DNA from 2 places in the Catenibacterium sp. RTP21428st1_D7_RTP21428_210409 genome. Region 1 is predicted to be linked to the other one. Evidence: riboswitches for the same ligand, from Rfam matches in the RefSeq annotation. Region 1 holds a riboswitch; the other holds the start of a gene.
What was found. Region 1 has a riboswitch for ZMP and ZTP ahead of ABUA27_RS08655 (formate--tetrahydrofolate ligase). Riboswitches for the same ligand answer to the same signal wherever they lie in the genome.
Positions count from the first base shown of each region.

Region 2: linked by a shared signal. The riboswitch ahead of ABUA27_RS05685 (phosphoribosylaminoimidazolecarboxamide formyltransferase) and the one ahead of ABUA27_RS08655 (formate--tetrahydrofolate ligase) in region 1 are both predicted to bind ZMP and ZTP.

Region 1 is NZ_JBEHVX010000057.1:2,028-16,042, reverse strand. Features, by position in the region: gene pepV (dipeptidase PepV) at 45-1,409, opposite strand; gene ABUA27_RS08665 (NUDIX hydrolase) at 1,531-1,980, shown strand; gene ABUA27_RS08660 (flavin reductase family protein) at 1,989-2,489, opposite strand; ZMP/ZTP riboswitch at 2,580-2,660, shown strand; gene ABUA27_RS08655 (formate--tetrahydrofolate ligase) at 2,775-4,445, shown strand; gene purE (5-(carboxyamino)imidazole ribonucleotide mutase) at 4,525-5,013, shown strand; gene purC (phosphoribosylaminoimidazolesuccinocarboxamide synthase) at 5,029-5,736, shown strand; gene purM (phosphoribosylformylglycinamidine cyclo-ligase) at 5,758-6,783, shown strand; gene purN (phosphoribosylglycinamide formyltransferase) at 6,777-7,367, shown strand; gene purH (bifunctional phosphoribosylaminoimidazolecarboxamide formyltransferase/IMP cyclohydrolase) at 7,364-8,887, shown strand; gene purD (phosphoribosylamine--glycine ligase) at 8,899-10,149, shown strand; gene ABUA27_RS08620 (phosphoribosylformylglycinamidine synthase) at 10,159-13,914, shown strand; gene purB (adenylosuccinate lyase) at 13,918-14,015, shown strand, end outside.
Region 2 is NZ_JBEHVX010000027.1:2,583-19,708, reverse strand. Features, by position in the region: gene ABUA27_RS05715 (Hsp20/alpha crystallin family protein) at 1-242, opposite strand, end outside; gene ABUA27_RS05710 (sucrose-6-phosphate hydrolase) at 410-1,741, opposite strand; gene ABUA27_RS05705 (sucrose-specific PTS transporter subunit IIBC) at 1,752-3,629, opposite strand; gene ABUA27_RS05700 (LacI family DNA-binding transcriptional regulator) at 3,746-4,726, opposite strand; gene ABUA27_RS05695 (DEAD/DEAH box helicase) at 4,728-7,934, opposite strand; gene murB (UDP-N-acetylmuramate dehydrogenase) at 7,999-8,994, opposite strand; gene ABUA27_RS05685 (phosphoribosylaminoimidazolecarboxamide formyltransferase) at 9,033-10,211, opposite strand; ZMP/ZTP riboswitch at 10,250-10,335, opposite strand; gene ABUA27_RS05680 (ABC-F family ATP-binding cassette domain-containing protein) at 11,280-13,010, opposite strand; gene ABUA27_RS05675 (DUF3006 family protein) at 13,021-13,212, opposite strand; gene ABUA27_RS05670 (DMT family transporter) at 13,362-14,198, shown strand; gene ABUA27_RS05665 (RrF2 family transcriptional regulator) at 14,226-14,633, opposite strand; gene ABUA27_RS05660 (desulfoferrodoxin family protein) at 14,864-15,232, shown strand; gene ABUA27_RS05655 (O-acetylhomoserine aminocarboxypropyltransferase/cysteine synthase family protein) at 15,285-16,553, opposite strand; gene ABUA27_RS05650 (single-stranded DNA-binding protein) at 16,679-16,996, shown strand; gene ABUA27_RS05645 (Cof-type HAD-IIB family hydrolase) at 17,067-17,126, shown strand, end outside.

The sequences.
Region 1 (14,015 bases):
CTTTGTGCAACTCAAATTATACTTGAGTTGCACATAGAATTCAACTATTTTTTAAGAAGATTATAGAGAGACTGAGCGTAGATAGCAGCTGCAGTTAATAAATCATCTAATGAAATTAATTCATTTTCTTCATGCATATGATGGTTTTTACCAGGGAATTCACAACCAAAAGCAACACAGTTAGGCATTTCTTTTGCATAAGTTCCACCACCGATAGTCTGAGGACCATGTTCATGATCATTTGTGAACTGTACATATGATTCATGAAGCTTCTGAACTAATTCACTATTAGGATCTACATATAATGCAGGACCGATATCATGTTCTTCACTCAAGCCATATTTATTAACAGCTTCACCTACATTCTTAACAAGTTCATTATTGTCTAAGTCATGAGGAAGACGTAAATCAAGAGTTAATGAACCTTCATTATTTTCATAATTTAAGATACCAAGGTTAACAGTTAAAGCACCCATTTCACCAGTAAATGCGACATTGAACTTTTCACCTAAATAATCATTATATAAATATTCATCAACGAATTTTGCGTAGCTATTATCAGTCACACTTGCAATATAATGACATAAGTTACTTGCAGCATTATTACCTAACTGAGGCTGAGATGCATGGGCACTCTTACCTTTTAAGAATAAGTGTGTGTTACCATCTACAACTTCTAAAGAACCCTTGAAGTTATTTTCTTTTAAGAATGCATTATATGATTCTTCATAGTCAGTACCCTTTAATACAGCTTTAGCCTGATCTGGTACGATATTCACTACACGTCCTGAATGAATAGAAATTACCTTATCATCATCTGTTTTCCCCTTGATGATGAAATGACAGTTACCTTTTTCACCATATACTACAGGGAAATCAGCATCTGGAGTAAATCCCATCTTTGGATATGGACGATGCTGGAAATAGTAATGCATACAGCGAGAACCATTTTCTTCATTACATCCAAAGATGATACGAACCTTCATCTTCTTTTCAAAATCAAGTTCATTCACAATCTTAGCAGCATAATAAGCAGCAATTAAAGGTCCCTTATCATCAGCAACACCACGACCATAGAGTGTATCTCCATCAAGAGTCATATCATATTCTGGATAATCCCATTCCTGACCTTCAGTAGGTACAACATCTAAGTGTCCAAGAATACCAAAGCAGTCTTCTCCTTCACCAATATCAATAGAACCAGCATATCCATCACAATCATCAGTAACAAATCCATCTCTTTGACCAATAGAAAGCATTAAATCAAGCGCTTTACGGTTATTTTCACCAAATGGCTGATTTTCTTTTGCAGTAGATTTATCAAGAGTTGAAGGGATTAGACATAAGTCCTTTAAATCTTTCAGCATTTCATCTTTATGCTTTAATACTTCTTCTTTAAAATCAATCATTTTATTCACCTCAGTGACTATTATATACAATTTTTAAATTATTTGAAACACAGATACTGCACCTTTTTGTAACGTTCTTTCAAGAGTTGTGCTAATATAGTAAAAAGGGGGGCAAAAGAATATGGAGAATAAGGACATACAATTTCATATTACAGTTAAAGGTATTGTGATTTATGAAGGCAAGACATTAATCTTAAAACGTGTGAGACCTTCATCAGATGGACTTGGTTATTGGGAATTACCAGGTGGGGGATTAGAATATGGGGAAGATCCTCACCAGGCGTTAGTAAGAGAATTAAAGGAAGAAACAGGATTAGATATTGAAATCATTAAGCCAGTTTATACATTTACGGCTATTAGACCACACTATCAGACAGTGGGTATTGGTTTCTTGTGTATTCCTACAAATGATCAGGTTAAGATTTCATTTGAACATACAGATTATAAGTTTGTGGATGAAGATGAATTAGAGAAGACACTTGACCCACATATCTTTAATGATATTAAGAAAACAATCGAAGAATATAATCAAATAAGAGAATACGAAGAACTAAAAAGAGAAGCAAACTAACGCTTCTCTTATTTCATATAGATTTTTTCAACTTCACAGATATACATTGTATGGAAATCTTTATTAGGATAGTTCTTATCCACAAGTGTTTCATCTAAGAAACATTCAGGCTTGATAGTGTCTTCATAGAGTTTCTTTCCCACAACGACAATGTCTGCCTCTTCAAATGTAGGGAGATTTTCAATAAATGTAGGTGTTAAATCAGTCTTCGCAATCTTATCTCCATCACGTCCAGACTCTCTACCAAGTATTGTTAAATCTATCATATGTTCTCCATTAAAGAATGAAAGAGTCATTTGATCATTAGAATCTATAAATTCTTTTGTATAACGCTGTGGTCTTACAAAACAAGTCATCACTGGCTTATTCCATAATGTACCCATCTCGCCCCATGAAATAGTCATAGTATTAAATGCGTCTTTATTACCTGCACTAAGTAGTGCCCATTCCTTATTCAATTTATTGAATATTTTTAAATCAAATGTATTTACATCTACTTCTTTAAACATAGTCATTACCTCCGTTTTTATATTATAAACTTATGCCACTATTTAATCAAATTTGTGCTTGTCAAACAATAGGTTATTTGATAAACTACAACTGTATTATACGACTGACGGAAGTGGAATTAACCACATGGAGTATAATTTCTTGAAGAGCCGACCGTCTGGGCAACGTCCTGGACTTAGTAGGCTCTTTTTTTGTTTTTTTTAAAAAATGGAAGCATACAGGTACCGGATTAGTATATAATTGTTTTGAAAGAAAATAACCTGAAAGAGAGGAAAAACAAAAAAATGTTAACAGACGTAGAAATTGCACAGAGTACAGTCATGGAGCCAATTAAAAATGTGGCTGACAAGATTGGACTGACTGAAGATGATTTAGAATTATATGGTAAATATAAAGCAAAAATCTCTTTGGAAACTATCAAGAAAGTTGAAAATAATCCGGATGGTAAATTAATCCTTGTAACTGCAATCAACCCAACACCTGCAGGTGAAGGTAAGACAACTACAATGATCGGTTTATCACAGGCATTACATCAGTTAGGCAAGAAATCTGTAGTTGCAATGCGTGAACCAAGTTTAGGTCCTTGCTTTGGTATTAAAGGTGGTGCAGCTGGTGGAGGATATGCCCAGGTTGTTCCTATGGAAGATATCAACCTTCATTTTACAGGTGATATTCATGCCATCACTTCAGCAAATAACTTGATTGCGGCAATGCTTGATAACTCTATTCAGCAGGGTAACCCTTTGAATATTGATACTAGACAGATTGTATGGAAGAGAGTTGTTGACTTAAACGATCGTGCTTTAAGACATATTGTTGTTGGTTTAGGTGGTAAACCAAATGGTGTTCCTCGTGAAGATGGTTTTGATATTAGTGTTGCAAGTGAAGTCATGGGTATCTTATGTTTATCTACTTCTCTTGAAGATTTAAAGGCAAGAGCAGCAAGAATGATTGTTGCTTATAATTATGATGGTGAACCAGTTACTGTTGGTGATATTCATGCAACTGGTGCTGTAACTTTATTATTGAAGGATGCCATCAAACCTAACCTTGTACAGACTTTAGATCATACTCCAGTATTTGTACATGGTGGTCCATTTGCCAATATCGCTCATGGATGTAACTCAGTTATGGCTACAAAGCTTGCTATGAAACTTGGTGATTACGCTATTACTGAAGCAGGATTTGGTGCTGATTTAGGAGCTGAAAAGTTCTTAGATATCAAGTGTCGTCAGGCTGGTTTAAATCCAGATGCAGTTGTCATTGTTGCGACTGTTCGTGCATTAAAGATGCATGGTGGTGTTAACAAGAAAGAATTAAGTACTGAAAACCTTGAAGCATTAAAGAAGGGTATTGGTAACTTAACTAAACATATTGAAAATATCAAGAAGTTTGGTTTACCTTGTATCGTTGCTATTAATGCTTTCCCTACAGATACAGAAGCTGAATTAAAGCTATTAGATGATATGTGTAAGGAATTAAATGTTGAAGTATCCATTTCTGAAGTATGGGCTAAGGGTGGCGAAGGAGGCATTGATCTTGCTAACAAGCTATTAAATATCCTTGATACTAAAGAATCTCATTATGCACCTATCTATTCATTAGATATGCCTATTGATGAAAAAATCAAGACAATCGCCAAAGAAATCTATGGTGCAGATGATGTTGTCTTCACTAAGAAGGTAGCTAACAAGATCAAGAAGTTCACTGCTCAGGGCTTAGGTGATTTACCAATCTGTATTGCGAAAACTCAGTATTCTTTATCAGATGATGCGACTTTACTTGGACGTCCAGAAGGATTCAAGGTAACAATTAGTGACTTGATTCCAAATACTGGTTCTGGATTCTTAGTTGCTATTTCTGGAAATATTATGCGTATGCCTGGTTTACCAAAAGTACCAGCTGCCAATAATATGGACATCGATGAAGAAGGTAAGATTACTGGTTTATTCTAATAATTGAGGTCAAGTTTAGGTGAAAGGCCTCTGAGCACCTAGATCATGAAAGTCATAATGAAAATAATGGAGGACTGAAATGAAAGCTGCAGTAATTATGGGTTCTGCCTCTGATGAAGCAAAGGTAGAAAAAGGAATTGCTATATTAAAAGAATATGGCGTAGATGTTGAAGTACGTGCTTTATCTGCACACCGTGCACATCGTGCATTGAGTGAATTTGTAGAAGAATGCAACAACAATGGAACAGATGTTATTTTAACAGCTGCTGGTATGGCTGCTGCCTTACCTGGTGTCGTTGCTTCTATGACAGTGTTACCAGTTATTGGTATTCCAATCAAAGGTGCAAGTTTAGATGGAATGGATGCCTTATTATCAATTGTCCAGATGCCTTCTGGTATCCCAGTTGCAACAGTTGCAATTGATGGTGCTAAGAATGCTGCCTGGTTAGCACTTGAAATCATGGCAATCAAATATCCAGAATTAAGTGAAAAATTAAAGAACAACCGTCAGGCTATGGAAAAAGCCTGCTTAGATACAAATAACGAAATTTCAGAAAAATATAGATAAGAGGAGAAAACAACAATGGAAAAGAAAGAATTAATGTACGAAGGAAAAGCTAAGGAAATTTTTGCAACTGATAATGAAGATGTTATCTTAATGCATTATAAAGATGATGCAACTGCAGGTAATGGTGTAAAACATGATCAGTTTGCTGGTAAGGGTGTATTAAACCACACTATTTCAGGTATTATCTTTGATATGTTAGAAGAAGCTGGTATCAAGACTCATATGATTGAAAAGTTAAATGATACTGATGATTTAGTTAAGAAAGTAGAAATCTTCCCACTAGAAGTTATTGTACGTAATATTACAACAGGTTCTTTCTGTAAGAGACTTGGTGCTAAGGAAGGTGTTGTTTTAGCAGAACCAATTTTTGAAATTAGTTATAAGAATGATGAATATGGTGATCCATTAATCAATGAAGACCATGCTGTTGCTTTAGGTCTTTGCACTAGAGATGAATATAACACTATCAAATCTGAAACATTAAAGATCAACGAATTACTTAAGGCTTTCTTCTTAAGATTAAACTTAAAGCTAGTAGATTTTAAAATCGAATTTGGTAAGACTAAAGAAGGCGAAATCGTATTAGCTGATGAAATCTCACCAGATTCTTGCCGTTTATGGGATGTAGATACTAACAAGAAGTATGACAAAGACGTATTCAGACAGGATATCGGTGATTTAATTGAAACATATAAAGCAGTTCTTGCAAGAATGGAAAAATAATAGATAAAAGGATGAAGAAACATGGATTATAAAAAAGCTGGAGTAGACATTGAAGCAGGTTATAAGTCAGTAGAATTAATGAAGAAGCATGTTAAAGCGACTATGAGACCAGAAGTACTTGGTGGTATTGGTGGTTTTGCTGGTGCTTTTGATTTAAGCAAGATCAAGGATATGGAAGAACCAGTTCTTTTATCTGGTACTGATGGCTGTGGTACAAAGGTAAAACTTGCTTTTGTAATGGATAAACACGATACAATTGGTATTGATGCAGTTGCAATGTGTGTGAATGATATTGCTTGTTCAGGTGGTGAACCTCTATTCTTCCTTGATTACATTGCATGTGGTAAGAATTATCCTGAAAAGATTGCGACTATCGTTAAGGGTGTTGCTGAAGGATGTATTCAGTCTGAATGTGCCCTTGTTGGTGGTGAAACTGCAGAACATCCAGGTTTAATGCCTGTTGATGATTATGATTTAGCTGGTTTTGCAGTAGGTGTTGTAGACAAGAAGGATATCATTGATGGTTCTACAATCAAGCCTGGTGATGCTTTAGTTGGTATTGCATCTACTGGTGTACATAGTAATGGATTCTCTTTAGTACGTAGCGTATTTGAAATGACTAAAGAATCTTTGGATACTTATTATGATGAATTAGGTACTACTTTAGGTGAAGCATTAATTGCTCCTACTAAGATTTATGTAAAAGCATTAAAGAGTGTAAAGAATGCTGGTATCAAGGTTAAAGGATGTAGCCATATTACTGGTGGAGGATTCTATGAAAACCTTCCTAGAATGTTACCTGATGGTGTAAAGGCTGTTGTTAAGAAGGACAGCTATAAAGTACCTCCTATCTTTGGCTTAATTGCAAAAGCAGGAAACGTTGAAGAAAAGATGATGTACAACACATTCAACATGGGATTAGGTATGGTTCTTGCTGTTGATCCTGCAGATGTTGAAAAGACTATTGAAGCAATTAATGCTGCTGGCTATGAAAGCTATGAAGTAGGTTATATTGCTGAAGGTGAAAAGGGAGCAGAATTATGCTAAACATAGCTGTATGCGTATCTGGTGGTGGAACTGATCTTCAGTCCATCATCGATGCGTGTGAAGCCGGAAAAATCAATGGAGAGATCCGTCTGGTTATTTCTAACCGTAAGAAGGCTTACGGTTTAGAAAGAGCCCGTCTTCATGGTATTCAGGCAGAATGGATCAAGGATGAAGATGAGATCTTAAAGAGATTTGAAGAAGAAAAGATTGATGTTGTTGTATTAGCAGGTTATCTTGCTATTGTTGGAGATAAGCTGATTGAACAATATAAGAATCGTATTATTAATATTCATCCCTCACTTATTCCATCTTTCTGTGGTCCTGGATTCTATGGAATGCATGTCCATGAAGCGGTGTTTAAAAGAGGTGTAAAGGTGTCAGGTGCAACTGTTCATTTCGTTACTGGAGAAGTGGATGGTGGACCAATCATCTTACAAAGAGCAGTTGATATTTCTGATTTAGAGACACCTGAAGATATTCAGGCACGTGTCTTAGAAATCGAACATGAAATCTTACCAGAAGCCGTTGCTTTATATTGTGAAGGACGTGTTTCTGTAGAAAATGAAAGGGTGAAGATCAGTTGAAAAGAGCGTTAGTATCAGTTACAAATAAAGAAGGTATTGTTGAATTTGCAAAAGGTCTTGAAGAATTAGGATTTGAAGTTGTTTCTACTGGTGGAACATATAAGAAACTATTAGAAGCAGGTGTAAAAGCTATTGAAATCGATGATGTAACAGGTTTCCCTGAAATTCTTGATGGAAGAGTTAAGACACTTCATCCAAAAGTACATGGTGGTATTCTATTTAGAAGAGATGTAGAAGAACATGTCAAGACTGTAGAAGAAATGGGTATTACACCTATTGATCTTGTTTGTTGTAATCTCTATGAGTTTGAAAAAGCGCTTAAGGCTGGTAAGCCAATGGCTGAAATGATTGAAAACATTGATATCGGTGGACCTTCAATGATCCGTTCTGCTGCTAAGAATTTCAAGGATGTATTGATTGTTACTGATCCAAAAGATTATGATGCTGTATTAGAAGCTATTAGAGAAGATAAGACTGATTTTGAATTCAGAATGAATCTTGCTTATAAGGCTTATAGTTTAACAGGCAGCTATGATGCAATGATTTCTCGTTATTTCGCTGATCAGGTACATGATGAATTCCCTGATATCTTAAATATTTCATTAAAGAAGACAGATCATTTACGTTATGGTGAAAACTCTCAGCAGAGTGCAAATGCCTATGTTGATCCATATGTTCAGCATTCTTTATTAGATTATGAACAGTTACATGGTAAAGAAATTTCTTTCAATAACGTGAATGACTTATATGGTGCAGTTGCATGCGTAAGAGAATTTGGTGATCAATTAGTGACTGTTGCAATTAAGCATTCAACACCTTGTGGAGTTGCTATTGGTAAGACTGGTTATGAATCTTATAAGCGTGCTTATGAAGGAGATCCAACTTCTATCTTTGGTGGAATCATCGCTGTGAACTATAAGATTGATAAGGAAACTGCTTTAGAAATGAAGAAGACTTTCTTAGAAATCATTGCAGCACCTGATTTTGATGATGATGCTTTAGAAGTATTAGAAAAGAAGAAGAACTTACGTTTATTAAAGCTTAAGAATCTTGATGCACGTGATGCTAAGTATGATATTAAGTATCTTGAAGGTAAAGCACTTGTTCAGGAATTAAATACTAAGCTTATTGATGAAATGAAAGTAGTGACTAAAAAGCAGCCAACAGAAGCTGAATTATCTGATATGGAATTTGGTTTAAAGGTTGTTAAATATGTTAAGTCTAATGCAATTGTATTAGTGAAAGACGGATGTACTTTAGCTGTTGGTGGAGGACAGACTTCACGTATCTGGGCATTAGAAAATGCAATTCATAATAATCCTGATAAGGATTTCCATGGTGCTGTATTAGCAAGTGATGCTTTCTTCCCATTTAATGATTGTGCACAGGTGGCTGATGAAGCAGGTATTAAGGCTATTGTACAGCCTGGTGGATCAGTTCGTGATCAGGAGTCTATTGACTATTGTGATGAACATGATATGACAATGGTATTCAATGGTTATAGACATTTTAGACACTAAGGAGGCGTTCTATGAAGGTTCTTGTTATTGGTAGTGGTGGAAGAGAACATGCAATTGCCTGGAAATTAAAACAGAGTAAACATGTTACTGAATTATATGCTATTCCTGGTAATCCTGGTATGGATGCTGTATGTATTCCAGGTAGTGTAGAAGATATGCCTTTTATCTTAAAGACTGTTGAAGAAAAGGGTATTGATTTAACTGTTATTGGTCCTGAAGTACCATTATGTATGGGACTTGCTGACTATTTAGAAGAAAGAGGACACAAAGTATTTGGTCCTAGAAAAGAATCAGCTATTCTTGAAGGTTCTAAAGCCTTCTCTAAGGATTTCATGAAAAAGCACAATATTCCTACTGCAAAGTATGAAGAAGTGACTGATTATGAATCAGCTGTTAAAGCATTAGATGCTTTTGATCTTCCTGTTGTTGTTAAGGCTGATGGTCTTGCAGCAGGTAAGGGTGTAGTCATCTGTGAAACAAAGCAGCAGGCTAAAGAAGAACTTAAAGTGATGCTTGATGGCAGTGCTTTTGGTGATGCTGGTAAGAAGGTAGTTTTAGAAGAATTCTTAACTGGTTTTGAATGTTCTCTATTATGTTTTGTAGACCATGATACAATCGTACCTATGGTATCTGCAAAAGACCATAAACAGATTTATGATAATAATGAAGGTCCAAATACTGGTGGTATGGGTACTGTATCACCTAACCCATTCTTACCTGAAGGTATGGAAGGGACTTTCAAAGAAAAGATTCTTGACCCATTCATGAAAGGCTTACATGAAGATCATATGGATTATCGTGGTGTTGTCTTTATTGGATTAATGATCAAGGATCAGGATGTAAAGGTATTAGAATTCAATGTTCGTTTTGGTGATCCTGAAACTCAGGTTATCTTAATGAGACTTGAAAGTGATTTATATGAAGTGATGTATGGATGTGCTACAAATACATTGAAAGATGTAGATGTTAAGTGGAAAGATGAACAGGCAACATGTGTTGTTCTTGCAAGTGGAGGCTATCCTGGATCTTATGAAAAAGGTAAAGTCATTACTGGTTTAGATCATCTTCCAGAAGATATCGTTGTCTTCCATGCAGGTACTAAACGTAATGAAAATAATGAAATCGTCACAAATGGTGGACGTGTATTAAATGTTTGTGCATTAGGACATGATCTTGAAGAAACAAGAAAGAAAGTCTATGATGCAATTGAAAACATTCATTTTGATGGCATGTATATGCGTAAAGATATTGGCTTACATTAGGAGGATAACATGGCTAAAGTTTATCGCGTTTATGTAGAAAAAAGAAAAGAAAATGCGGTTGAAGCAGATTCTATCAAACATGATTTGATGACAAGACTTGGTTTAACTGACATTTCTAACTTAACAGTTGTCAACCGTTATGATCTTCAGGGTATTACTGAAGAAGTATTAGAAGAAGGTATTCCTACTATTCTTTCTGAGCCAATGGTAGATGAAGTATATCGTGAAGAATATGCAATTCCAGAAGGAGCTGTAAGTTTTGCGATTGAATATCTTCCAGGACAGTATGATGCTAGAGCAGATGCCTGTGAACAGTGCTTCCAGTTATTAACTGGTGAAAAAGGCGTTAAGGTTAAATGTGCAAAGCTTATTGTAATCGAAGGTATTTCTAGTGATGAATTACCAGCAATTAAACATTATTTAATTAACCCTGTTGATTCTAGAGAAGCGTCTTTAGAAAAGCCAGCAGATTTAAATGATGCTGTTGTTGAAATCAAGAAGGTTCCAGTGATTGAAGGATTTATTGGTTTCACTGATGAAGAAGTTGAAGCATTACTTGAAAAGATGAGTCTTGCAATGAACTTCGATGACTTAAAAGTAACTCAGAATTATTTCAGAGATGTAGAAAAGAGAGATCCTACAGAAACTGAAATCAGAGTATTAGATACTTATTGGTCAGACCATTGTCGTCATACTACATTTGCGACAGTTATTACTGATATTGATATCGCAAGTGGTGCATTTAAAGAAATCTTAGAAAAAGATGTAGAAAAATATAAAGCAAGCCGTCATGTTGTTTATGGTGTAGATACAAAGAGACCACTTACTTTAATGGATCTTGCAACTATTTCTATGAAAGAACTTAGAAAACGTGGCTATTTGGATGATATGGAAGTATCTGAAGAAATCAATGCCTGCTCAGTTCGTTTAAAGGTTCATACAACTGATGGTGATGAAGATTGGTTATTAATGTTTAAGAATGAAACACATAACCATCCAACTGAAATTGAACCATTTGGTGGTGCTGCTACATGTTTAGGTGGTGCAATCCGTGACCCATTATCAGGTCGTGCTTATGTTTACCAGTCAATGCGTATTACTGGTGCAGGTGATCCTCGTCAGAAATTAGAAGATACACTTCCTGGTAAATTACCACAGAGAAAGATCTGTGAAGAAGCAGCTCATGGTTTCTCTTCTTACGGTAACCAGATTGGTTTAACAACTGGTTTTGTACATGAAGTATATGATCAGGGTTATGTTGCTAAGAGAATGGAATTAGGTGCTGTAGTTGCAGCTGCACCAGAAGAACAGGTTAAGAGATTAATTCCTGAAAATGGACAGATTGTCTTATTAATTGGTGGACGTACTGGTCGTGATGGTATCGGTGGTGCCACTGGTTCTTCTAAGAAACACGAATTAAAGACTACTGAAACTGCTGGTGCTGAAGTACAGAAAGGTAACCCAGTTGAAGAAAGAAAGATTCAGAGATTATTTAGAAATAAAGAATTCTCTAAGAAGATTGTAAGATGTAATGACTTTGGTGCTGGAGGTGTCAGCGTTGCAGTTGGTGAATTAGCACCTGGTCTTGATATTAACTTAGATGCAGTGTTAAAGAAATATGAAGGTTTAAATGGTACTGAACTTGCTATTAGTGAATCACAGGAACGTATGGCTATTGTCATCAATGAATGTGATAAAGACTTCTGTATCCAGGCTGCTCATGATGAAAACCTTGAAGTCGTACAGGTGGCTACAGTTACAGATAAGAACCGTTTAACTATGAAATATATGGGAGATACTATTGTAGATATCTCTAGAGACTTCCTAGATGAAGCAGGAGCTAAACGTTATCAGGATATCCATGTAGAATTACCTGATTTTGATAAGGCACCATTCAATCCAGAAGCAAAAGAAAACTTTACTGAAACAACTAAAGAAGTATTATCACGTTTATCTACAGCTTCTCAGAAGGGCTTAGTAGAACGTTTTGACTCTTCTATCGGTAATGGTACTGTTCTTTCACCATTTGGTGGTAAGACTTACCGTACAGAAACTGAAGGTATGGCTGCATTAATTCCAGTATTAGGAAAAGAAACTACTACATGTTCATTAATGAGTTATGGTTATAGCCCACTTATTTCTGAATGGTCACCATATCATGGTGCAATCAATGCAGTTGTAGAATCTGTAGCAAAGATCATCGCAATGGGTGGTACATGGCATACAATCCGTTTCTCATTCCAGGAATTCTTTGAAAAGCTATTAAATGATCCTAAGAGATGGGGTAAACCATTTAGTGCATTACTAGGTGCTTATCGTGCTCAGGAAGAATTATTGTTACCTTCAATTGGTGGTAAGGATTCTATGTCAGGTTCATTTGAAGACTTAGATGTTCCTCCAACTTTAGTATCATTCGCAATTACTGGTGGAGATGTACATAAAGTCATCACTCCTGAATTAAAAGAAGCAGGACATGTATTAGTAGAATTCATGCTTCCTAAAGATGAATTCCATGTATTTGACTTTGAAGCTTTAAGAAAACAGTTTGATGCTGTAGAAGCATTGATTCAGTCTGGAAAGGCTTATTCAGCTTATACAGTTAAAGACGGTGGTTTAGTTGAAGCTGTTTATAAGATGGCATTTGGTAATGAAATTGGTGTCGCATTTGATGATGCTTTAACACTTAATGACTTAGTTGAAAAGAACTTTGGACACATCATTGTAGAAGTAGATAACGCAGAAGTTGTTGCAGGATATGAAAATGTTCGTATTATTGCTTCTACAAATGAAGAAAAGGCTGTATCATATAAGGGTGAGAAAGTGACACTTGATGATGCATATGAAATCAACTGTGCACCATTAGAATCTGTATATCCTACTACAGCAAAAGCACCTACTACAGAAGTACGTACTGGCGACTGCAATGAAAGAGGCAAGATGTTTGCTTCTAAGAAGTATGATGAAGTCAATGTTGTTATTCCTGTATTCCCAGGAACTAACTGTGAATTTGATTCTAAACGTGCATTTGAAAAAGCAGGTGCAAAGGTTCAGCTTGTTCTTATTAGAAATAAGACAGAAGAAGATATTAAGAAGTCTGTTGATGAATTAGAAGAAGCAATCCATAATGCACAGATCATGATGCTACCAGGTGGTTTCTCAGCTGGTGATGAACCTGAAGGTTCAGGTAAGTTCATTGCAACTGTATTACGTAACCCAAGATTAAAGGCTGCAATCGATGATTTATTAGATAATCGTGAAGGCTTAATGATTGGTATCTGTAATGGATTCCAGGCATTAGTAAAACTTGGTTTACTTCCTCATGGACATATTAAGGATATGAGCAAAGATGATCCTACTCTAACGTTCAATACAATTGGACGCCACTTATCTCAGATGGTGACTACAAGAGTATCTAGCGTGAAGTCTCCATGGCTTGCTAATGTAGAGTTAGGTGATGAACATATTATCCCTATTTCTCATGGTGAAGGACGTTTCGTTGCACCTAAGGAAGTGCTTGATCAGTTAATTGATAATGGTCAGGTAGCATTCCAGTATGTTGATCCAAATGGAAATGTTACTATGGAATCTCCATATAACCCTAATGGTTCTATGTATGGTATTGAAGGTATCGTTTCTGAAGATGGTAGAGTATTAGGTAAGATGGGTCATTCTGAACGTCAGGGTGAAAACAGAGACCTTAACATCTACGGTGAAATGGATCAGAAGTTATTTGAAGCCGGCGTGAAGTATTTTAAAGGAGAATAACGAATGGATAAATTAGAATTTGAAAGTATGACACTCTGTCCTCTAGATGGACGTTATGGCAAGATTAAAGATCAGTTAGCTGATTGTTTCAGTGAATATGC
Region 2 (17,126 bases), on a different contig from region 1:
CTTTCACGTCTTACAATACGTCCTGCTGTTTCTTCTTTTTTAGCAGATGCTGATACTTTTAAGTAGCCATTCTTAAGTTCCAAAGCAATATCTTCTTTCTTATATCCAGGAAGAGCAATATTCATTTCATAAGTATTTTCAGTTTCACGAATATCACATAACATTGTATTTGCTTTTGTAGTATTGACTCCTGAATCAAATAAATCATCAAACACATCACTAAAATTTGGATAATATTTCATATTTGTTCGCCTCTCTCAACGTTTTTCTTATTTCTTAGTAACCTCTCTATCGATTACAACTACTATTATAGTCACTCTTTTAGCAAAGTCAACACTTGAGTGCTAAAAATTAGCACTTTCTTTTATGGAGTGCTAAAAAGAAAAGAACCTGCCTATTTGGCAGGTTCTTAGTCAATAGCTTTTAATTGATAGGCAGTCATATCAATTTTTTTATTACTTATAATTTCAATAGTATCTGAATTGTTGTAAATGCGTGTAGTAAAGGCATAAGCACCATCATTGATGAATAACTCTAAGGAAGATGTGTCGCTAAACAAAGTCATATTATTCATTTCAGGAATTTTAATGTGTTTCACACCACGACCTGAACCGCTTTTATTCATATCGATAGTGAGAAGACCATCTTCATAATTCATATTTACACCTCTTAAATGAAGTTTGAATGACTGAGGGAGGTCAGTTATATGACATTCAAAACAAGACGTATTCATTGTAAGAGATGTTCCATGTACTTCTTTCTTCTCTTCTCTTAAAGACTTATATTCTTCAATAGGAAACTGATAGAGTCTACCTTCATGCTCAGTAATCTCTCTAAAGAGAGTGAAGGCATGTTGACGTCCTTCTTCTATGGTAGGATTTGTATAATCAATATCAGGAAGCCCCATCCAACCTGCCATGATCATACGACCTTTTTCATCTTTGAAGAACTGCTGGGCATAGATATCAAACCCATGATCAAACTCGATAAAGTCCTCTAAAACGCAATCCTTCTCTAAATCTGCTGTAAGAGGAAAGTATCCATTTTGATAAATAGCTTCATAATCATAGTTATGGCTTTCTAGTCCCTGAGGGCAACAGAATAAGAACTTCTTCTTTTCAAAACTTAAATAATTCGGACATTCCCACATATAACCAAAAGGTTTATGGTAGTCAACAGTTTTCATGTAATCCCATTTCTTTAAATCTTTTGATGAATATAAAATCACACAACCATGTGAATCAAGAGTTCTTGCTCCTAGAACCATATAATACATACCATCATTTTCATAAACGTAGGGATCTCTTACATGACAAGACATGTTTTGAGGATAATCCTTGTTGTAAAGCACAACTTCCTTATGATCTAATACAAGCCCATCCTGTGAATCAACCTTCATCACATTATGTTCTCTACCTGCATTGATATAATCATAATCACCAGGCAGCTTTACATTACCAGTATAGAAATAACGTAATAATCCATGATCATTGAAGCAGCACCCAGAATAAGCACCATCCTGATCATGAGGATGATCAGGAGAGAGGGCAATCCCCTCATCCTGATAGTGAAGGAAATCTTTAGTGGTGAATTGTTTCCAATACTTTAATCCACCTTCAGGTTCGTAAGAATACTGATAATAGATGTGATATACTCCATCTTTTTCTACAAGACCATTAGGATCATTCATCCATCCAGATATAGGTTCTAGATGATATTTTAGTTTGTACATTTCCTTCATAAGAATCTCCTTATGCAGCCTTAACTTCTACAACTGGATTCGCTATTTCTACAACATCTGTTTTAGCATCAACAGCACCACTCTTAATTAAGTTCACTGCTTTGCCATTTGTAATAATTACTGCAGTCGCAGTTTCTTTACCAGCTGCTTCAATAGCCTTTAAATCAACATCAACGAGTAACTGACCTTTCTTTACTTTGTCACCTTTTTTAACGTGCATAGTGAAAGGTTCACCATTTAATTCAACAGTATCTAAACCAATATGTACAAGAATTTCTGTACCATCATTTGTCATTAAACCAAATGCATGCTTAGTAGGGAAAGTCATAGTCACTTCAGCATTCGCTGGTGCATAAAACTTACCATCTTCTGGGAATACGACGAAACCATCACCCATAGCTTTAGAAGCGAATGTTGGATCGGGACATTCGGTAATAGAAGCGACTGTACCTTTCATAGGTGCAGCAAAGTTTTCGTTTTTAGCAGGAGTTTTACCTTCTACATTTCTTTTGTGCAGGATACAAGTAACAATGAATGCCACTACGATTGCAAGAACCATACCAATACCATAGTTACCCCAGCTTTCTGGTGGAATAGAAAGGAAACCAGGAATACCAGCAGTACCTACAGCACTTGCAAGAGTCTTAGTGCCTGCAATCCAAGCTGAACCAACAGCAGAACCACAGATAGCACCAATGAATGGATATTTAAGTTTTAAGTTAACACCGAACATTGCAGGTTCAGTAATACCAAGTAATGCTGAAATACCAGATGCACTACATAGTGATTTCTGTTTAGGATCTTTAGATAAGAAGAATACAGCTAATACTGCAGCACCCTGAGCAACGTTACTCATTGCTGCGATAGGGAAGATGAATGTTCTATGTGCTGCACTTGCAAGCAACTGTGTTTCGATTGCGATAAAGCTCTGGTGCATACCAGTAATAACGATAGGTGCATATAAGAAACCAAAGATTGCTCCACCAACAGGGCCTAATGAGAAATATAACCACTGTAATCCATTTGCAAGTACATTACCTGCTTCTCTTAATACAGGACCAACAGCTAGGAATGTAATAAATCCAGTAATTAATACGGATAATAATGGTGTCGTTAAGTTATCTAACCAAGAAGGGGTAATTTTATGTAACTTAGTTTCTAACTTTGCAATTAACCAAGATACAAATAAGATAGGAAGAACTGTTCCTTGATAACCTACTGCAGCAACCTTTAAACCAAATAGGTTCCAGAAAGGTGTTGCTACTTTACCATAGTTGTAACAGTTTAATAAATCAGGGTGTACCATGATCATACCCATGACAGCACCAAGATATGGGTTACCACCAAATTTCTTAGTAGCACTAAATCCAACAAGAATTGGAAGGAATGTGAATGCTGCATTAGAGAATAAGTTAATGATTGTCGCAAAGTCTTTCCACATTGGATAAGCTTCAATCAAACTCTTATTCGCAAAGAATAATCCCTGTGCAGTTAATACGTTATTGATCCCCATCAATAAACCACCAGCAACGATGGCTGGAACGATAGGTACGAAGATATCACTTAATGTCTTAACAGCACGGCTGATTAGATTTCCCTTCTTTTCTACAATCTCTTCATCAGCCTGATCTTGAGAGTCCATACCTAATTCTTTTAATACTTCATCTGTGACAAGGTTCACAGTACCACTTCCGAAGATGATCTGGAACTGTTCCTGGACAAGGAATGTTCCCTTAACTCCATCTACAGATTCTAAAGCTTTTTCATCTGCCAATGATGGATCCTTCAACATCAATCTTAAACGTGTAGCACAATGAAATGCCTTTTTGATGTTCTTAGGTCCGCCAACATGGGAGATGACTTCTTTTGCGACTTTATTGTAGTCCATTGAAATTTCCTCCTTTATCGGTATGTTACCGATTCCACATCTGTATCATATATTAAGTGTAAACACTTGTCAACAAAAACATGAAACCGATACCACATTTTTTTTCAAAAAAAGAGTCAGATACTTCTGACGCTTTCTCCTTCTATAAATGTGAAGTCAATAAGTGTAGCACGTTCGACCTCTTTTTCTTCAATCATATCAAGAATAATCTGTCCAGCCATCTGACCAGCATGAGCATAATGGAACTTAATAGTTGTAAGAGCTGGGGACATTACAGTAGAAGTCCAATAACCACCAAATCCAGTCACTGAAACATCCTCAGGAATACGTAAACCGTGATCTTTTAGAACCTTCATACATCCCATCGCAATTGTATCTGTTGCACAGATAATGGCAGTAGGGCATGTATGATTCTTTAAATAATCATTAAGTTTATCCATTGTCTTTTCAGCAGAGAAGTCTGTTTCTAGAAAATGAGGATGTACATCCTGTAATCCATCATAAACACCCTGTCTACGAATCACTCCTACAGCTACATCTTTTCGGTTTACTCCTGCATATACAACATTCTTATGACCATTAGAATAAATATACTCACCTATCTTATAGCCTGCTTCATAATCATTGTTAATAACACTCACACCATCATCATAAGCCTGAGCCATAAAGACAATAGGAACAGAACTCTTAGAGGCAATATCTCTATGTGCCATTGTGATAGAAGTGGCAAGGAGAATAATACCATCCACTCTTAATTGTATAAGTTTAGTAATGGACTTGATTTCATCGAGCTCATCATGATTAGTATTAATGATGATTGTCGTATAATGATGCTTCTTTAAGAACTGATCAATATTCATCATCATACGACTAGAAGCATATGAAGTAAGAGTAGGGCATACAATACCCACAGTATGTGTCTTGTTGGCTTTTAAATTTGCAGCAAGCACATTAGGTTCATAATCGTATTCTTTTACAATCTTCTCTATCTTCTGCCGTGTTTCTTCTTTTACATAGCCGCCATTAAAATAACGAGAAATAGTTGTTTTAGACACACCTGCAACTTTTGCAATATCGGCCATAGTCATCTTCTTCATGTTAATCCTCACTAAATAAACTCATGATTTCTTCACCACTCATAGTCGTAATAGAACCACTGTTACCTTCCACAAAACGATCAGCTAAATCCTTCTTAGCTGCCTGTAATGTCTGAATCTTTTCTTCAATAGAATCAGCCATAATCAACTTATATACAAATACTTTATTCTTCTGTCCAATACGATATGCTCTATCTGTTGCCTGGTTCTGTGCAGACATATTCCACCAAGGGTCAAAGTGAATAACACCTTCTGCTGCAGTGAGGTTTAAACCAGTACCTCCTGCTTTTAAACTAATTAAGAAGACTGTTGTATCATCATTCTGATAAGCATCTACTAAACCTTTACGATCTGCTTTATCAGTATCACCAGTCAACATATAATAAGATGTCTTACTCTTATCTAATTCTTTAGCAAGAAGATTCAATAAGCTCTTAAATGATGAGAATACAATAATCTTCTTGTTATTATCTTTATATGTCTGAATAATATTTAAACATGCTTCCATCTTAGAAGACATATGTTTTACATCATCAAAGACAATACGAGGTTCACAACAGATCTGTCTTAACTTTGTCAACATCGCAAGAATCTGAATACGGTCCTTAGAACCATCTAAAGTCTTTAACAACTGATTAGCCTGTGCTAAATGAGCTAAATAGAGCTTCTTTTCATCTTCACTGAAGTCTACAAGTACAGTATTTTCAATCTTATCAGGTAAATCTTTTAATACTTCATTTTTCGTACGTCTTAATACAAAAGGTGAAATCATCTTCTGCAATTGTGTCTGAACCTCTTCATCATGATCCTTTACAATAGGTGCTTCATAATGAGATTTAAAATAACGATAGTTATATAAATAGTCTTTATTTAAGAAATCAAAGATGGACCACAATTCAGCAAGTGAGTTTTCAATAGGTGTACCAGTTAATGCATAGCGTTGTTTACCTTCTAATGATTTAACTGCAATCGCATTCTTAGTCTTCTGATTCTTAATATACTGTGCTTCATCTAAAACAATAAAATCAAATACAATATCCTTATATTGTTCATAATCCTTACGAATATAATCATAAGAAGTAATCATTACATCAAACTGCTTATAGTTTTTAATAATCTCTTTACGTTCTTTTGCGCTACCCATTACACAAGTCACCTTTAAATGAGAAGAGAACTTATTAAACTCATCCAACCAGTTTAAAATCAATGAGGCAGGACAAATAATAATAGAAAAGTGATGTTCATTACTTTCTAATAAACTCATAATCTGGATTGTTTTACCTAAACCCATATCATCTGCAAGAATACCACCAAAATGTAGATCATTCATAGTAGAAAGCCATTGGAAACCTTCTTTCTGATAATCTCTTAAGATGGCATCATAGCGTTCATTTAATTCATGTTTATGATGTGTATAGTTCTTTAAATGATCCAATACATCCTTAAATGATTCTTCACGATTGACCTGTACATACTGGAAGTCCTGTGTTGCTAAGTCCATTTGATGTGCTCTATTTAGATTTAAATCAATTGTACCATCTTCAGAAATATCTTTAGGTAGAATATGATACTGATCCATCATATTACCTAACTCATCTAATTCATGTGTATCAATATATAATAACTGACCATTCTTTAAACGATGATAACGTTTCTTTTTTCTATGACTTGCAATAATATTAGCTAATTCTTCTTTAGGCACATCTAAAGAATCTAAGTCCATTTCTAATAGATTATGAGAGACCTTAATACCAACAGATAAGTTCATAGACTTCTTAGAACCAATCGCTTGTAAAGAATCAGATACATAAACATCTGTCATCTTATTAAGATGTCCTAAACCATCATGAATCATATCTATCGTTTCATCGCGATGTGTATCAAAACGCATAGGTCCTGACATATCATCAGGATTATATTTCTCTAAGAAACTAATAATGAGATCTGCTTTTAAAGAATGAGGTACATCTTCTTTAAGAAGATCATGTGTTCCATCCTCATATGTTCCAATTAGGCTAACTAAAGCATATTCATCTTCATCTACATCTGCATAGATTTTTAGATGTGATTCTTCTTGGATTGTATCCTCTAAACCTACATACTCAATATATTTCTTTGTAGGAGAAATAATATAACGAGTAAAGTTTTCTAACTGTTCATGCGCTACATAAAGACGCTGTAATGTATCAAAACGATTCAATAACTCAATAGTAACACCCTGTTTATCGAAAGGATAACGAGTGATAGTGAATTCTGAAGGTGTATATTGATATAAACATTTTTTTCCAGAAAAATAAGGTGCTATATTTGTTTCTAGTTCTAGAATTGTATCATGTTTATCTTTAGTCACTGATACCATAGGATGTAATTCACCCTCTATACATTTAAAAGCATGTAAAGATGCAGGAATAGTTGTAAGTAACTCCCATAAAGCATCAATATTCTCATTGTCAATAAATAACGTATTATTATTAGCAAGATGAGAATGATAGAATCTCAGAATGAATTGGTAAATCTTTTTAGATGGTTCATCTAGAATATCAGGATTATGAACAAAAGATAAAGTCTTTCCATAAGCATGATATTCATTATTTTGCATTTGTGATACAAAGTTAGGAATACTCTTTACAATATAATCTCTTTCACGTCCTACCTTAAATGTGATATTAAAATTCCATCCATCTGCACGAAGCAGCTTTAAATGAACGGGTTTAGAACTTACAGGTGTAAACTGATTGACTAACTGATTCTTAATATAATCAGTCAATGCATTGGTTTCCTTTTCTCTTTCCATTCTTCTAAATTCAGCCATCTGCTGTTCCCATAAAAGACGTTCTCTCATAGCACTTTTCTTTTCTTCCTGTGCACGCTTTTCTAAATCAACAGCATAACGATAAGGGAATGTATTGGGAGATAACTCCTGAACCTTTAAAATAAGGGCTCCTATATGTCCACAGGCTGTATATTCATCAGCATATATACAATTACAGTCTGTTGATACTATTTTAGAATTGGGATTCACAAGAACACGGGGAAGATAGATATTACCATTAATCATAACTTTACCAGATATATGATAATAACCACGATTATCTATAGTGATAGAAACATTTACAACATAATCTCTTCGATAATATTCTCGTGCAATATCACGGTTACGTGCTCTAGATACAACACGTTCAAATTCATTGTCAGTGATAAATAACATAGCAATTCCTCCTAATCTAACTAATTATATCATAAGAAAGAACACAAAAAAACTGGAATAAATCTTATTCCAGTTCAACAGGTTCCTGTTTTAGAGTTAGACCATATTTCTTTTCAATAATAGAAACAATTTCTTCTCTTGCCTGTTTTAAGTGAGCATAGCTTTGTGCACTTTCATTAATTAAGATCAGTGCAGCTTCTTCTGATACACGCATACCATAAAATGATTTACCCTTTAATCCAGCATGGTCTATTAACCATCCAGAAGGGACTTTATTACCTTCCCAGACAGGAACATTCATATTTCTTAAACGTTCTGCTTCCTGATCATCTAAATATACATTCTTAAAGAATGATCCAGAACTTGCCATTTCTTCTGGTTTAGGTAACTTAGACCAACGTATTTCAGTAACCATCTCTCTAATAGATTTAGGAGAAAAATCAGTAATCTGATGTTCTTCTACATAACTTTGTAAAGAAGTATAGAAAGGAGGAGTAAGTCTATCATGACTTAAATGAATTCTTATAGAGATAATCAAATAACGTCCAGCATCTTTACCCTGATTAAAGATGCTTTGTCTATAACCTAGATTCATATCTTCTTTCTTAATAGTGACATACTTCTCTTCCTTTAAATCATAAGCATGCACAGACTCTAATACCTGTTCTATTTCCTGACCATAAGCACCTACATTTTGGACAGGTGCAGCACCGACAGTACCAGGAATAGCACTTAATGCTTCAATACCAGATAAATTCTTTTTTGTAGTAAAAGCAACTAAATCATCAAGTAGTTCTCCACCCATTGCGTCAATCGTCAATTCATCAATAAAACGTATACCTTTAATACGGTTTAAAAGAATAACCCCCTTGAAACCTTCATCTTTTCCAATTACATTACTTCCTGTACCTAGAATAAATACAGGTAATTGACGTTCTTTCGCAAATAAGTAAGCTTTTTCTGCATCTTCTACGGTCTCTAATTCAATCACATAACGCGCTAGACCGCCTAGGCGCATTGTAGTGAGTTCTTTAATTTTTACATTCTCATTAATTTTCATAAAGTGCATTATAACACAGTTACAACAAAAGTAGGGGATTAATGATGGAATAATCTTTGATGAGTAAATGCGAGTACCATATCATACTTATCACAAGTATCGATAACATGATCATCACGGATAGAACCACCTGGTTCACCTACATACTTCACACCACTTTTATGAGCACGTTCAATATTATCTCCAAATGGGAAGAATGCATCACTACCTAGTACGACATCTGTATTCTTCTTTAACCATTCTTTCTTTTCTTCTCTAGTGAATACTTCTGGCTTTACTTTGAAATAGTTCTGCCATACATCATCACCTAGCACATCTTCATAATCATCTGATACATATGCATCAATTGTATTATCCTTTTCAGCACGTTTTAAACCATCAGCAAACTGTAAACTTAATACCTTAGGATGCTGACGTAAGAACCATACATCTGCCTTATTACCAGCAAGTCTTGTACAATGAATACGAGACTGCTGACCAGCTCCAATACCAATAGCCTGACCATTCTTGACATAACATACGGAATTAGACTGTGTATATTTTAATGTAATCATAGAAAGGATTAAGTCATGTAACGCATGTTCAGGGATATCTTTATTTTTAGATACAACATCCTTAAACATTTCTTCATTAATCACACAGTTATTTCTACCTTGCTGGAATGTAATACCAAATACTTGCTTAATTTCTACTGGATTAGGTACATAGTGAGGATCCATCTGTAATACACAATAAGTGCCTCTTCTTTTCTTCTTAAGTATTTCTAATGCTTCTTTTGTATAACCAGGGGCAATAATACCATCACTGACTTCACGATTAATAAGCTTTGCAGTCACTTCATCACATACATCAGAAAGAGCACAGAAATCACCATATGAACTCATACGGTCACTACCTCTTGCTTTAATATAGGCATTTGCGATAGGACTTAACACTTCGGCACTTTCCTTTACAAAATACATCTGTCTTTCTACTTCAGTTAAAGGTGTCCCAATAGCTACACCAGCAGGAGATACATGCTTAAAACTTGCAGCACAGCTCATATGAGTTGCTTCCTTTAATTCCTTCACTAACTGCCAGCTATTAAAAGCATCTAATAAGTTGATATAACCAGGTTTACCATTTAAGACAGTAAAAGGAAGTTCTCCTTCTTCCATAAATACCTTAGCAGGTTTCTGATTAGGGTTACAGCCATACTTTAATTCTAATTCTTTCATAGATTCCTCCAAAAAAAGAAGCCGACACATACTCCAGGCTTCTTTGCCCAGACGGTCGGCTTCTTCATTTGATTTATTATACTCCCTGTGGTCAATTCCACTTCCGTCAGTCATATAACTAATGTCATTATAGTGAAAAGATTGTTATAAAACAAGTATTTTCATTATATAAAAATAGAATGTAAACGCTTGCACAACTGCAATTATTAGGCTATAATTAAGTCAGAAAGAGAGGAGGAAAAGCTCCTTAACATATACATTCATCTCAAAGAACTTGGTCAGAAAGGAGAGATTCCCATGGGATACTGTGACTGAGTATCCGTTGAGGATACTCAATTAAATTAGGAAAAACGTATTTATCCACTAATAATGATTTATATGCTTTATTAATAATATGGTTTATAAGAAAGGTGGAAAACGGGAGATAGCTCCTGAATATAATAATAAGGTACGTTAATCTATATATCAGAAGGCTGTGAAAAGGTTTTCTATTTATCTATTAACGCTGGAAATTGAATCCAAAAGATGTAATCCTAGTATCCAGCAGGAAAAGCTATGGTGATGTAAAAGCCATAGCTTTTTCAGTTGGAAACAAAGCCTCCTTGTCGATAGACAAAGAGTTTTTGCGCAAGTAGGCTCACTCGGGGTACTTCTACCGCTGTTGTATAGTATACGTATACTAACGTCAATTATATTTGTGAAAAAGCATCTATTCATCACTGTATTTTCAATTTATGAAAATGTGTGAAAACGCTTGCATTTGTGTGAGCGATAATGTATGATATAAACGAAAAGAGAAGACAGAAGATAAAACATTAAATATAAGACATGTTACTTGACTTCCTAGTCTAATGAACCGAAAAGTAAATAAGTAATACGGCAATTATAGTAAGATTCGATCTTATATTCAGTGAGAAATGAAAATTTCTAATAAAATGTTGAACCCATAAAAAGTCTAATAATAAAAAGAACTCAATATCAATACGATGGGTTTGATAAATTATTCAAATGAGTCTAATGCTTCTCCTTATATAGCAAAAGAGGAATCCAAATGGGTTCCTCTTTTCATTAGCTTTCTTCTATTTCTAATAGTTCTAGATAACGTTCATTCTTTTCTTCTAAAGTCTTTTCAACTTCATCACGTTCTTTACTTAATTCATCAAGCTTTTCAAAGTCCAGGGTAGAACCCATTTCTTCATCAATCTCACTTAAACGTGTTTCTAGATTCATAAGAAGATTGTCCATACCTTCTAGTTCTTTCTTTTCACTGAAAGTTAATCTTCTTTTTCTATTTTCTTTAGCTTGTTTACGATAATCTTCTTTCTGAGATTCTGTTTCTTTCTTAGTATTAGTGATATCAATAGAAGCACTATAGCCACCATTCACATAATGAATTTCCTGATCCTTAAAGACAAATAAACCATCTACAATACGATCTAGGAAATAACGGTCATGGGATACAGTAATCACAATACCTTTAAATGTATCTAGATAATCTTCTAATACATTCAATGTTTCAATATCTAAGTCATTCGTCGGTTCATCTAATAGTAATACATTAGGTGCACCCATTAATACCTTTAATAAGTAGAGTCTTCTTTGTTCACCACCAGATAACTTACCAATTTGTGTATACTGGGCATGGTCATCAAATAAAAAACGTTCACACATATTACGAGCACTAAGTGTTCCTTCACTTGTTTCTAGATTATCACTTGTTTCTCTAATATAATCAATCACTCTCATTGTAGGATCATCATAGTGGAAATGTTGCTGGAAATAGGCCATACGGATTGTATCTCCAATAATAATCTCTCCATCATAATCAGTGATAATACCTGCAATCATATTAAGGAGTGTTGTCTTACCACAGCCATTTTGTCCTAATATACCAATACGGTCAAATCTCTTAAATAAATAAGAAAATGGCTTAAACATCACCTTATCAGGATAACTCTTAGATACATTCACTAACTCAATAGTCTTTTTACCTAAACGACTTGTAGTATCTATTAATTCAACAGTTCCTTTTTCTTGAATCTGTTCAATAGAAGATAATTCTTCAAAACGCTGTAAACGGTCTTTACTCTTAGTAGAACGTGCCTGAACACCTGCTCTGACCCATTCTAGTTCTTTCTTTAAGAAGAGGTTTCTTTTTCTTTGTGCCTGTAAGGCATTGTTTTCTCTTTCTGCCTTTAATTCTAGGAAGTGTGAATAATTGGCTACATAAGGGAAAATCTCACCTCTATCTAATTCATAAATCTTATTAGTAATACGTTCTAGGAAGTAACGATCATGAGTGACCATAAGTAATCCTTTAGAACGTTTTATTAAATATTTTTCTAGATATTCAATCATAGGTGTATCTAGATGGTTTGTTGGTTCATCTAGAATAAGTAAATCACATTCTTCTAGTAATACGATAGCAAGAGCTAAACGTTTCTTCTGACCACCAGATAGCGTACTGATCACCTGATCCATATCTTCTAAACCAAAACGTGTTAAAGAAGACTTAATAGAATATTCAGGGACATCCTTAAGAATATGTTTTGCTTCATTAAGAATCGTTTCATTATCTCTAAATACAGGATTCTGAGATAAGTATGCAATCTTTAGATCCTTTTTATAAGTAATAGCAGGACTGTCATGATGGGCAATCATTTTTAATAAAGTACTCTTACCTGTTCCATTGACACCAACTAAGGCAATCTTATCTGTATCCTCTACAATCATATTCAAGTTCTTATACAACTGTCTCTCACCAATTGCATAAGATAAATTCTGTATATTAATTAACATGTAGTCACCTCTATAATAGAGAGTGGAACAAATCATCCACTTCTTGTTTTCTCTTCTTAGTTTCTTCAGGTAAAACATGGAAGCATTCATTTAATACATCATTCTCATGTGCATTTAAATCTCTCTTTAAAATGGTTTCACCTGTTTTTAAGTTTTCTAGATGATAATACCCTTTTTCATCAATTCTTTCAACAACCCACATGATATCATCTCCTCTTTGTTTTCCTCATTATAGCATGCTATAATGGGGAAAAGGAGCGTGAACTTTATGAATAATATGCTTTTATTTGGTTTATGTGTTGTTGTGCCGGTGCTTATTCCTTTAATCATCGCATTATTAGTGGCTGTATTATGGAAAATAAAATAAGTACAAAAGGTGTATTCTTCCTGCTTATGACAGCATTTTGCTGGTCACTTGCAGGTTTATTTATACGTGCAAGCCACTTAAGTGGGCTAGGATTCTCAATGATGAGTTCTATTGTCGCAATACCTCTTAGTATGATTATTCATCATAAGAAACTGGTATTCAATAAAATGACAGTTACAGTAGGGGTCTTTCAGTTTCTTATGAGTTTGACATTCATCTATGCCAATAAGCTGACATCAGTGGCCAATGCGATTGTATTACAATACTCATCAACAATCTTTGTATTGATCTATCAATCAATTGATTTACGTAAATTACCGACAAAAAGACAAATGGGGATCATTGCGATTGTCTTTATCGGTATGGCACTATTTTTTGCAGATACTCTTTCCTTCTCGCATCTATTAGGAAATATACTCGCAATTATATCAGGAGCCTGCTTTGGAATGCAGTTCTACCTCAACAACAAAGAAGAGGCTGAAGCTTTCTCTTCGACAATATTTGCCTATATGTTCTCTCTTACAGTAGGTTTAATTGTCTTTAGAGGACTTCCTCACTTCCATATCACCGATGCCTTTGGTGTATGTGGTTATGGTTTCTTCCCAATGTGTTTAGGTGGTATATTTCTTGCATTAGGTATTTCTTGTACAGAAGCTTTTACAGCCAATCTTATTTGTATGTTAGAAATCATTTTAGCGCCTCTGTGGGCTTTTATCTTCTTCCATGAAACAATATCTGGTATTAGTTTGATTGGTGCAGGAATGGTTGTAGGAGGTATTATCTTAAATTTAGTACTAGACTTTAAAAAAGCAGCCATTTAGGCTGCTTCTTTTGATTGTAGACCATTTCTACTTCGATATATTCATAATGTCCTCGATGGTCTTGTCTTTCAACAAATTGTCACACGCTTCATTAAGATCTACAAAAATAGAATCAATGGCTTGTTCTACTTTAGAGTCCTTAATGGCTTCTCTTCCATCTTCTCCATTGTGCCAAGTCACATGGATATAATCATTTGAGACAGATTTCGCAATCTCAGATAAAGTAATATTATCTGCTTCTTTATCAAGACGATATCCTCCATCAACACCTGCTTTAGCCTTAATAAGGCCAGCTTCTCTCAATTTGATCATAACACGTCTTACACGTACTGGATGAGTGCAAATATGCTTTGCAAGTTCATCACTAGAAATAAGGTCTTGGTTTTTACCTAAATAGACGAGAGCGTGGACAGCAATACTAAAATCACTAGTCATATGTATCACCTCCATATAAAACTTCTATTTATATTTCCATTTACATAATAATGCCTTTTGTAAATATTTACAAGAATATTTTGTGAAAAAATCACAAATGATACTTTAAAAAAACCTTTTGTAATCAACGCTTTTATAATTTGATTTTTAAATATTGTAAAAGAAAGCATATCATTAGTAGTTATATTCTAAAAGTGATATGATAGGAGTAGATAAAGGAGGAATTGAATATGAAATTTTATCGTTGTGAACATTGTGGTAACGTTATCACTCATTTTGTGGATTCTGGTGTACCAGTAGTTTGTTGTGGTGAACCTATGAAGGAATTAACAGCAAATACAACTGATGCCGCAGTTGAAAAGCATGTTCCTGTAGTGAAAGTAGAGGATAATAAAGTAACAGTATCTGTAGGATCAGTAGAACATCCTATGACTGAAGCACACTACATTACATTAATTGTATTAGAAACTAAGAATGGTACTCAGTTCAAACAGTTAACACCTTCTGACAAGCCTGAAGCTGTATTCTATATTGGTGAAGGTGATGAAGTTGTAGCAGCTTATGATTACTGCAATCTTCATGGTTTATGGAAAGCATAAAAAAAGCAGAAATAAATTCTGCTTTCAGGACTGTTCATTTGAACAGTCTTTTTTAATACTTTAATGCTTCTTCAATATCTTTGATTAAGTCATCTGGGTTTTCTAAGCCAATAGATAAACGAATAAGTGTTGGATCGACACCTGCTTCTTTTAATTGTTCATCTGTCATTTGACGATGTGTATGACTTGCTGGATGTAGGATACAAGTCTTTGCATCAGCAACATGAGTGACAATATTAATAAGCTGTAAGTGATCCATGAAAGTCACTGCTTCCTTCTTATCACCCTTTAAACCAAAGCACATAACACCACATGTACCACGAGGCATATACTTCTTAGCTGCTTCATGATATTTATCATCTTCTAGTCCTGGATAGTGGATCCATTCTACTTTTGGATGATTCTTTAAGTATGTAGCGACTTTTAAGGCATTTTCACAATGTACACGCATACGTGCTGGTAATGATTCAATTCCAATATTTAATAAATAACTATTAAATGGTGAAGGAATAGATCCTAAGTCACGCATTAACTGTGCAGTGGCTTTAGTAATATAAGCTGCTTTACCAAATCTCTTTGCATAAGTGATTCCATGATAACTATCATCTGGAGTTGTAAGTCCTGGGAATTTTTCTGCATGACTCATCCAGTCAAAGTTACCACTATCAATAATAGCGCCACCTACACCAGATGCATGCCCATCTAAATATTTAGTTGTAGAATGAGTTACAATATCTGCACCCCATTTAATAGGCTGACAATTTGCAGGTGTTGCGAATGTATTGTCCACAATTAAAGGGATACCATGTGCATGGGCAATAGATGCAAACTTTTCAATATCTAATACTTCCATTGTAGGGTTAGATAATGTTTCTCCAAACATACACTTAGTATTTTCTTTAAATGCCGCATTGATTTCTTCTACAGATGCATCCTGGTTAATAAAAGTCACATCAACACCCATCTTTTTCATAGTCACTGAAAGTAGGTTATAACTACCTCCATAAATATTACCAGAAGCAACAACATGTCCTCCTGCTTCACAAATATTAAAAATCGCAAAGAAGTTAGCTGCCTGTCCTGAACTTGTCAACATACCAGCATAGCCACCTTCCATGCTTGTAAGTTTAGCTGCAACTGCATCATTAGTAGGGTTCTGTAAGCGTGAATAGAAATAACCGTCTTTTTCTAAATCAAATAACATACCCATTTCTTCACTTGAATCATATTTAAAAGTAGTACTTTCATAAATTGGTAACTGTCTAGGTTCTCCATTACCAGGCTTCCAGCCTTCATGGATTGCTTTTGTTTCTAATTCCATATAATCTCCTCCGTTTTTAAACATTATATACCATAAGGGTTGTAGGGAATTAAACTTTTTTTAAAAAATCTTAAGTAATTTCTAATTGTTTTAGGGAATAAGTATATAGAAGGAGGAATAAAAATATGAATGAAGTTAAATTACAAGGTCAGATTACATCTGATCCAGAAGTGAAAGAATCTAGAAATGGAATATTAAGAGGTTCTTTCTTACTTACTACGAAAGGAGGGACAGAAGATAGACCACGTTATGATTATATACGTTGTGTAATCTGGGATGAGAAAGCGCAGTATGTTGTAGACCACTTTGAAAAGGGTCAATCTGTGTCTATTGAAGGAAGTGTCAGAGGACGCTTTTATCCAAATCGTTCAGGAACAACTTCATATGCTATGGAAATTTATCCAGAACATATGGTATGTGAAGACTCTAACTATTCATTCTAGAACATGCATCAATGATGATTGAGTAATGCATATTCATGCGTGTATAATGTATCTCGAAAGTGAGGGGTACATGATGAATAGAAAATACTTTTTCTTTGATATTGATGGGACTTTAGCTGTAGGTACACCA